2 regions of the Mesorhizobium sp. M6A.T.Cr.TU.014.01.1.1 genome follow, and region 1 is predicted to be linked to the other one. Evidence: riboswitches for the same ligand, from Rfam matches in the RefSeq annotation. Region 1 holds a riboswitch; the other holds the start of a gene.

Region 1 (3,406 bases):
TAGTCGCGTATTTGCCGGAATGCGCTCTCGCCTCGGCTAAGGGCTGGCACCTGTCGCTGCGCATGGTCCCGGCGATGGTTGCGCGGGACGTGATGCTTCCCGCCATTTGGGCGCGAGGCTGGCTCAGCGGTGCCGTCGACTGGCGCGGCAACACGATGACCATCCACACCAGCGCCGCTGCGGAATTGGAAGAGACCCCGTCGGGCGCCTGACAGCGCCTGCTTTTGACGATGCGAGCAAAGCCGCTCCAGTGCGTATCCCTATCTGGCGGCTTTCAATGCCTGCTCGATGTCTTCGAGCAGGTCGTCGGCGTCCTCCAGGCCGACAGACAGCCTGAGCGTGCCTGGCCCGATGCCGAGTTCGGCGCGCGCCTCGTCGCTCAGATTCTTGTGCGTCGTCGTCGCCGGGTGAGTGATCAGGCTCTTGGCGTCGCCGAGATTGTTGGAGATCAGCACGATATCGAGCGCGTTCTGGAAGGCGAAGGCCGCCTGCTTGCCGCCCTTGACGTCGAGGCAGATCAGCGTCGAGCCGCCCGACATCTGCTTTTTGACGATCGCCGCCTGCGGGTGGTCGGCGCGGCCCGGATAAATGACACGGGCAATCTCTGATCGCTCGGCAAGGAAATCTGCGATCCGGCCGGCACTTTCCGTCTGCTGGCGCACGCGCAGCGGCAGCGTCTCCAGGCCCTTCAGCAGCGTCCAGGCGTTGAAGGGCGACAGGCTCGGACCGGTGTGGCGGAAATAGTCGTGCAGGTTCTCATCGATCCACTTCTTGTCCGACAGGATGACGCCGCCGAGGCAGCGGCCCTGGCCGTCGATGTGCTTGGTCGCCGAATAGACGACGATATGGGCGCCGAGCTGCAAGGGCTGCTGCTGCAACGGCGTGGCAAAGACATTGTCGACGATCAGCCGCGCGCCGATCGAATTGGCAAGCGAGGCAACGGCTGCGATGTCGACGACTTCCAGCGTCGGATTGGTTGGGCTTTCAAGAAAGAACAGCTTGGTGTTCGGCCTGACCGCCTTTTCCCAATTGGCGATTTCGGTGCCGTCGACCAGCGTCGCCTCGATGCCGTATTTCGGCGCCAGCGTCTCGACCACCCAGCGGCAGGAGCCGAACAGCGCGCGCGCCGCCACGATATGATCGCCGGCCTTGGCGCTGCACAAAAGTGCTGCGGTGACCGCCGCCATGCCGGATGCTGTGGCGCGTGCATCTTCGGCACCTTCCAGTGCGCACATGCGCTTCTCGAACATGTCGACCGTCGGGTTGGCATAGCGCGAATAGATGAAGCCCGGTTCCTCGCCCTTGAAGCGCGCTTCCGCCGCCTGCGCGGTGTCGTAGACATAGCCCTGGGTGAGGTACATCGCCTCGGAGGTCTCGCCGAAGCCGGAACGCAAGGTCCCGCTATGCACGAGTGCTGTCTGAGGTTTCCAGTTGCGCTTCTTGCTTGTCATCACTTTTGTTCCAGACACAAAAAAACCGGTCGCGAAAGTCGCAACCGGTCCATACGGCCTTGCGGCCCGACGGTCCTTTAGCGACTTGTTTAACGTGGCTGCAAGCCGACCGGCCAAATCACCACGGGATAACGACCCTTTAGACCCGCGCCGCGCTTGCGTCAATTGCCGGCATGATTAAGAGGTTTGTACCAGCAGGTTCCGCGGCAAGAACCTGCGGCAAACGATACGTTGCCCGGCCTTCGAGCGGAGCCAGACTTTGCGGCAGACAGGCATTCTTCCCGATCAGGATATTTCCGCGCTGTTCCAGTCGGGCGCGCTGACGTCGCTACGCGCGCTCGCTGCCGACCAGATCCAGCCGGCCAGTCTCGACCTCAGGCTTGGCGACAAGGCCTGGCGGGTGCGCGCCTCCTTCCTGCCCGGCCCGAACCATAGGGTCGACGAAAAACTCGACCGCCTGAAGCTCCACGAAATCAATCTCGCCGACGGCGCGGTGCTGGAGACGGGCTGCGTCTATATCGTGCCGCTGCTGGAGAGCCTGGCGCTTCCGGCAAACATTTCCGCCTCGGCCAACCCGAAGAGCTCGACCGGACGGCTCGACATCTTCACCCGCGTGATGACCGATCGCGGCCACGAGTTCGACAAGATCGCTGCCGGTTACAACGGCCCGCTCTATCTGGAAGTCAGCCCGCGCACCTTTCCGATCGTCGTCCGCACCGGCTCGCGGCTGTCGCAGATCAGGTTCCGCACCGGCAATGCGCTTTTGTCTGAAAGCGAGCTCAACGACTTGCACCGCGCCGAGACGCTCGTCGCCACCGAGCCACCGAACATTTCCGGCGGCGGCATCGCGCTGTCGATCGATCTCGATGGCGATAAGGATGGCCTGGTCGGTTACCGCGGCAAGCACCACACCGGCCTGGTCGATGTCGACAAGCGCGCCGCACAGGATGTTGTCGACTTCTGGGAGCCGCTCTACAAGAGCGGTGCCGGCGAATTGGTGCTCGATCCGGACGAATTCTATATCCTCGTCAGCCAGGAGGCGGTGCATGTGCCGCCGCTCTACGCCGCCGAGATGACGCCCTTCGATCCGCTGGTCGGCGAATTCCGTGTCCACTATGCCGGTTTCTTCGATCCGGGCTTTGGCCATTCGGCGGCCGGCGGCACCGGCAGCAGGGCGGTGCTCGAAGTGCGCAGCCACGAAGTGCCGTTCATCCTCGACCACGGTCAGATCGTCGGACGGCTGGTCTACGAGCACATGCTGAAGCGGCCGCAGGCGCTCTACGGCACAGATCTCGGCTCGAACTATCAGGCACAGGGCCTGAAACTGTCCAAGCATTTCCGCGCCGCGCGCTGATCGCCCATCACGATCAGACCGCGCTTGCCTGAACCCTGCGCGACGTGCTTGGCTGTGCCCAGCCGTCAGGGTGGCTCTGAACCAAGGGAACAAAAAAATGCAGATTTCAAGATGGATCGCATCGGCAGCAACAGCCGCCATGCTGGTGATATCAGCCGGGTCCTTTTCGGCGCAAGCGCAGGAAAAATTGAAGATCGCCACCGAAGGCGCCTATCCGCCGTTCAACACCATCACCGCGGATGGCAAGCTCGTCGGCTTCGATATCGACATCGCCGAGGCGCTTTGCGCTCAGATGAAGGTCGAATGCGAACTTGTCACGCAGGACTGGGACGGCATGATTCCGGCGCTCCAGGCCAGAAAGTTCGACGCCATCGTCGCGTCCATGAGCATCACCGAAGAGCGCAAGAAGCAGGTCTCCTTCACCAACAAATACTATACGACGCCGCTTTCGCTGGTGGCCTTGAAAGACAGCGATATTGCCTCGACCGAACCCGCCGCACTCGCCGGCAAGACGGTCGGCGCCCAGGCTTCGACCACCCAGGCCGACTATGCCCAGGATGTCTATGGCAAGGCCGGTGCCGAGGCGAAGCTCTATCCGACC
Region 2 (3,406 bases), on a different contig from region 1:
CTGCTTCGTCGCCTGCAGCAATTCGAGCAGCAGACCATCACCGGAGCCGACGTCTAGCACCCGCGCCTGCGCCGGGATGAGACCGGCGACGACTTCGAGGTCGACGCGCTGGGCGTGGTTGACACTCATGATCGTGCCTTTTGGTTAGCGCATGATCCTGATCCGAAAAGTCTGCAACTTTTCGGGGTCATGCGCTGATGCCTCGAGCATGATGCCGATCCGGAAGGCCTGCAATCTTCAGAGGTCATGCGCTGAGCCCCCTGGCGCGGGCCGCCGAGGCGATGAAGCCGTTGATGGCGGCAAACAGCTCCGGCTCGTTGAGCAGGAAGGCATCGTGGCCGCGGTCGGTCTCGATCTCGACAAAGGACACCGAGGCGCCGGCCGCGTTCAGCGCGTGAACGACCGAGCGGCTCTCCTCGGTCGGGAACAGCCAGTCGCTGGTGAAGGAGACCAGGCAGAAACGGGTCTTGGTGCCGGCAAAGGCGTCGGCCAGCCGGCCGCCATGGTCGGCGGCGAGGTCGAAATAGTCCATCGCCCGGGTCATGTAGAGATAGGAGTTGGCGTCGAAGCGGTCGACGAAGGTCATGCCTTGATGGCGCAGATAGCTCTCGATCTGGAAGTCGGCGTCGAAACCGAAGGTGAGCGCTTCACGATCCTGCAGGTTGCGGCCGAATTTCCGGTGCAGGGCGGCCTCCGACAGATAGGTGATGTGAGCGGCCATGCGCGCCACAGCCAGTCCCTTTTCCGGGCGCTTGCCCTGTTCGAAATATTTGCCGCCATGCCACTCCGGGTCGGCCATCACCGCCTGCCGGCCGACCTCGTGGAAGGCGATGTTCTGCGAGGAATGGCGCGCGCCGGTGGCGATCGGCAGTGCCGAGAAAACGCGCTCCGGGTAGCTCGACGCCCATTGCAGCACCTGCATGCCGCCCATTGAGCCGCCGAGAACCGAAAACAGTTTTTCGATGCCGAAATGGTCGACCAGCATCAACTGCGCCCGCACCATGTCGCGGATGGTGATGATCGGCAGGTCGAGCCCGTAGGGTTTGCCGGTGGCGGGATTGGTCGAGGCGGGGCCGGTGGAGCCGAGGCAGCCGCCGATGACGTTTGAGCAGATGACGAAGAAGCGGCTGGTGTCGATGATCTTGCCGGGGCCGATCAGCACCTCCCACCAGCCCGGCTTGCCGGTCACCGGATTGGTGCTGGCGACATGCTGGTCGCCGGTCAGCGCATGGCAGACGAGGATGGCGTTGGAGCGGGCGTCGTTGAGCGTGCCGTAGGTCTTGTAGGCAATCTGGAACGGTGACAGCAGCGTGCCGGCGTCGAGCTTGAGCGGCTTGTCGGCATCGAAACGCAACACCGGGCTCGACGGCTCGTCGGCCTCGTTGTTGGTTCTTTTAGTGCGCAGCGCGACCATCGCATCCTCTTACATCAACCCATCGCGCTTTTCCGAAAATCGATACCGATTTTCGGGTCGATGCGATTGTCCGGCCGGCTACGGACAACAAAAAACCGGCATCGCCTTCGCAAAGCCGGTTACAGGATGCAAACGGCCCTTTAGCGAGTTGTTTAACGTGGCTGCAAGCCGACCGGCCAAATCACCACGGGATTTCGCCTTTCTTCTAGGACCGGCGCGCCTCGGCGTCAACGGCCAGTCGCTCACCGACAGTTGCCGCCTCTCGACATTCCAGGCCACGGCTTGTATTTCCGCTGCGGCTTCCCCAGGCGGAAGCGTTCTCGACGGATTTTTGCAATATGAACCAGGCATCGGATCAGGCACGTCCAACGCCCCGCGCGGGGATCATGGACATCGAAGCCTATGTGCCGGGCAAAAGCACGGCACCGGCCGGCGTTGCCAAGGTCCATAAATTGTCGTCAAACGAGAACCCGCTCGGCCCCTCGCCGAAGGCGATAGAAGCCGCGCGTGACGTCGCGGCCAAACTCGACATATATCCCGATGGCACCGCCAGGCGCCTGCGGGAGGCGATCGCCGAGGTGCATGGCCTCAACCCTGCGAACATCGTCTGTTCCAACGGTTCCGATGAGATTCTGGGCCTGCTTGCGCAGACCTACCTCGCGCCCGGCGATGAAGCTGTCATCACCGAACACGCCTTCATGGTCTACAAGATCTACATCCAGTCGGCAGGTGCTGTCCCGGTGTCGGTCCAGGAAACCAATGAGCGCGCCGACGTCGATGCGATCCTCGCTGCGGTGACGCCGCGCACCAGGATCATCTTCCTCGCCAATCCCAACAACCCGACCGGCACCTATTTGCCGTTCCAGGAGGTGCGCCGCCTGCATGCCGGCCTGCCTCGAAACGTGCTTCTGGTGCTGGATGGCGCCTATGCCGAATATGTCCGCCGCAACGACTATGAAGCCGGCGTCGAACTGGTGGCTGGCGCGGAAAACGTGGTCATGACCCGCACCTTCTCAAAGCTCGGCCTCGGCGGCGCGCGGATTGGCTGGATGTACGCGCCGATGCATATCATCGACGCGATCAACCGTGTGCGGGGTCCCTTCAACGTCAACGCGACGGCGATCGAGGCCGGCATTGCAGCGATCCGCGATCGTGCCCATGTCGAGCGCAGCGTGGCGCATAACGAGACCTGGCTGTCATGGGTGAGCGAGGAATTGACCAAGCTCGGGCTGCGGGTGACGCCGAGCGTCGGCAATTTCGTCCTCATCCATTTTCCCGAGGACAAAAAACATTCGGCGGCAGCTGCGGACGATTACCTCTCCGCGCGCGGCTACATATTGCGGCGCGTCTCCGGCTACGGCTTCCCGAATGCACTGCGCATGAGCGTCGGCACCGAAGAGGCCAATCGCGGCGTTGTCGCCGCACTCACGACATTTCTGAAAAGCTGAAACCCCCGAAAAGCTGAAACAATGACATCACCGATGTTCGAAAAGATCGCGCTGGTCGGCATCGGCCTGATCGGCTCGTCGCTGGCCCGCGTCATCCACCGCGAAGGTCTTGCCCGTCACGTCGCCATCTCGACGCGCAGCGAAACGACGCTGGCGCGGGCGAGGGAGCTCGGCCTCGGCTCCTCCTACACGATGGATGCGAAAGAGGCGGTCCGCGATGCCGACCTGGTTATCGTTTCGGTGCCGGTCGGCTCTTCGGGCGAGGTCGCCGAGGAAATCGCACCAGCGCTAAAGCAGGGCGCCATCCTCACCGATGTCGGCTCGACCAAGGCATCGGTCATTGCGCAGATGCAACCGCATGTGCCTGATGGCGTGCATTTCATCCCCGGCCATCCGTTGGCCGGCACTGAAAAATCGGGCCCGGACGCCGGCTTTGCCGAACTGTTCGAAAACCGCTGGTGCATCTTCACGCCGTTGCCCGGCACCGATCCGGACGCGCTAGAAAGACTCTCGGAATTCTGGCGCCGCTGCGGCTCCAACATCG

What was found. A riboswitch is a leader RNA that binds a small molecule or an ion and turns the genes downstream of it on or off. The one in region 1 is predicted to bind S-adenosylmethionine.
Region 2: another riboswitch for S-adenosylmethionine. It lies ahead of EN885_RS29495 (homoserine O-acetyltransferase); the one in region 1 lies ahead of EN885_RS16785 (O-succinylhomoserine sulfhydrylase).

What each region holds. Positions count from the first base shown of each region.
Region 1 covers NZ_RZPG01000013.1:143,495-146,900, reverse strand. Annotated here, with positions in the region: gene EN885_RS16790 (ceramide glucosyltransferase) at 1-212, shown strand, start outside; gene EN885_RS16785 (O-succinylhomoserine sulfhydrylase) at 261-1,451, opposite strand; SAM riboswitch at 1,509-1,586, opposite strand; gene EN885_RS16780 (2'-deoxycytidine 5'-triphosphate deaminase) at 1,711-2,805, shown strand; gene EN885_RS16775 (ABC transporter substrate-binding protein) at 2,903-3,406, shown strand, end outside.
Region 2 covers NZ_RZPG01000035.1:58,318-61,723, reverse strand. Annotated here, with positions in the region: gene metW (methionine biosynthesis protein MetW) at 1-129, opposite strand, end outside; gene EN885_RS29495 (homoserine O-acetyltransferase) at 245-1,414, opposite strand; SAM riboswitch at 1,535-1,612, opposite strand; gene hisC (histidinol-phosphate transaminase) at 1,753-2,862, shown strand; gene EN885_RS29485 (prephenate/arogenate dehydrogenase family protein) at 2,884-3,406, shown strand, end outside.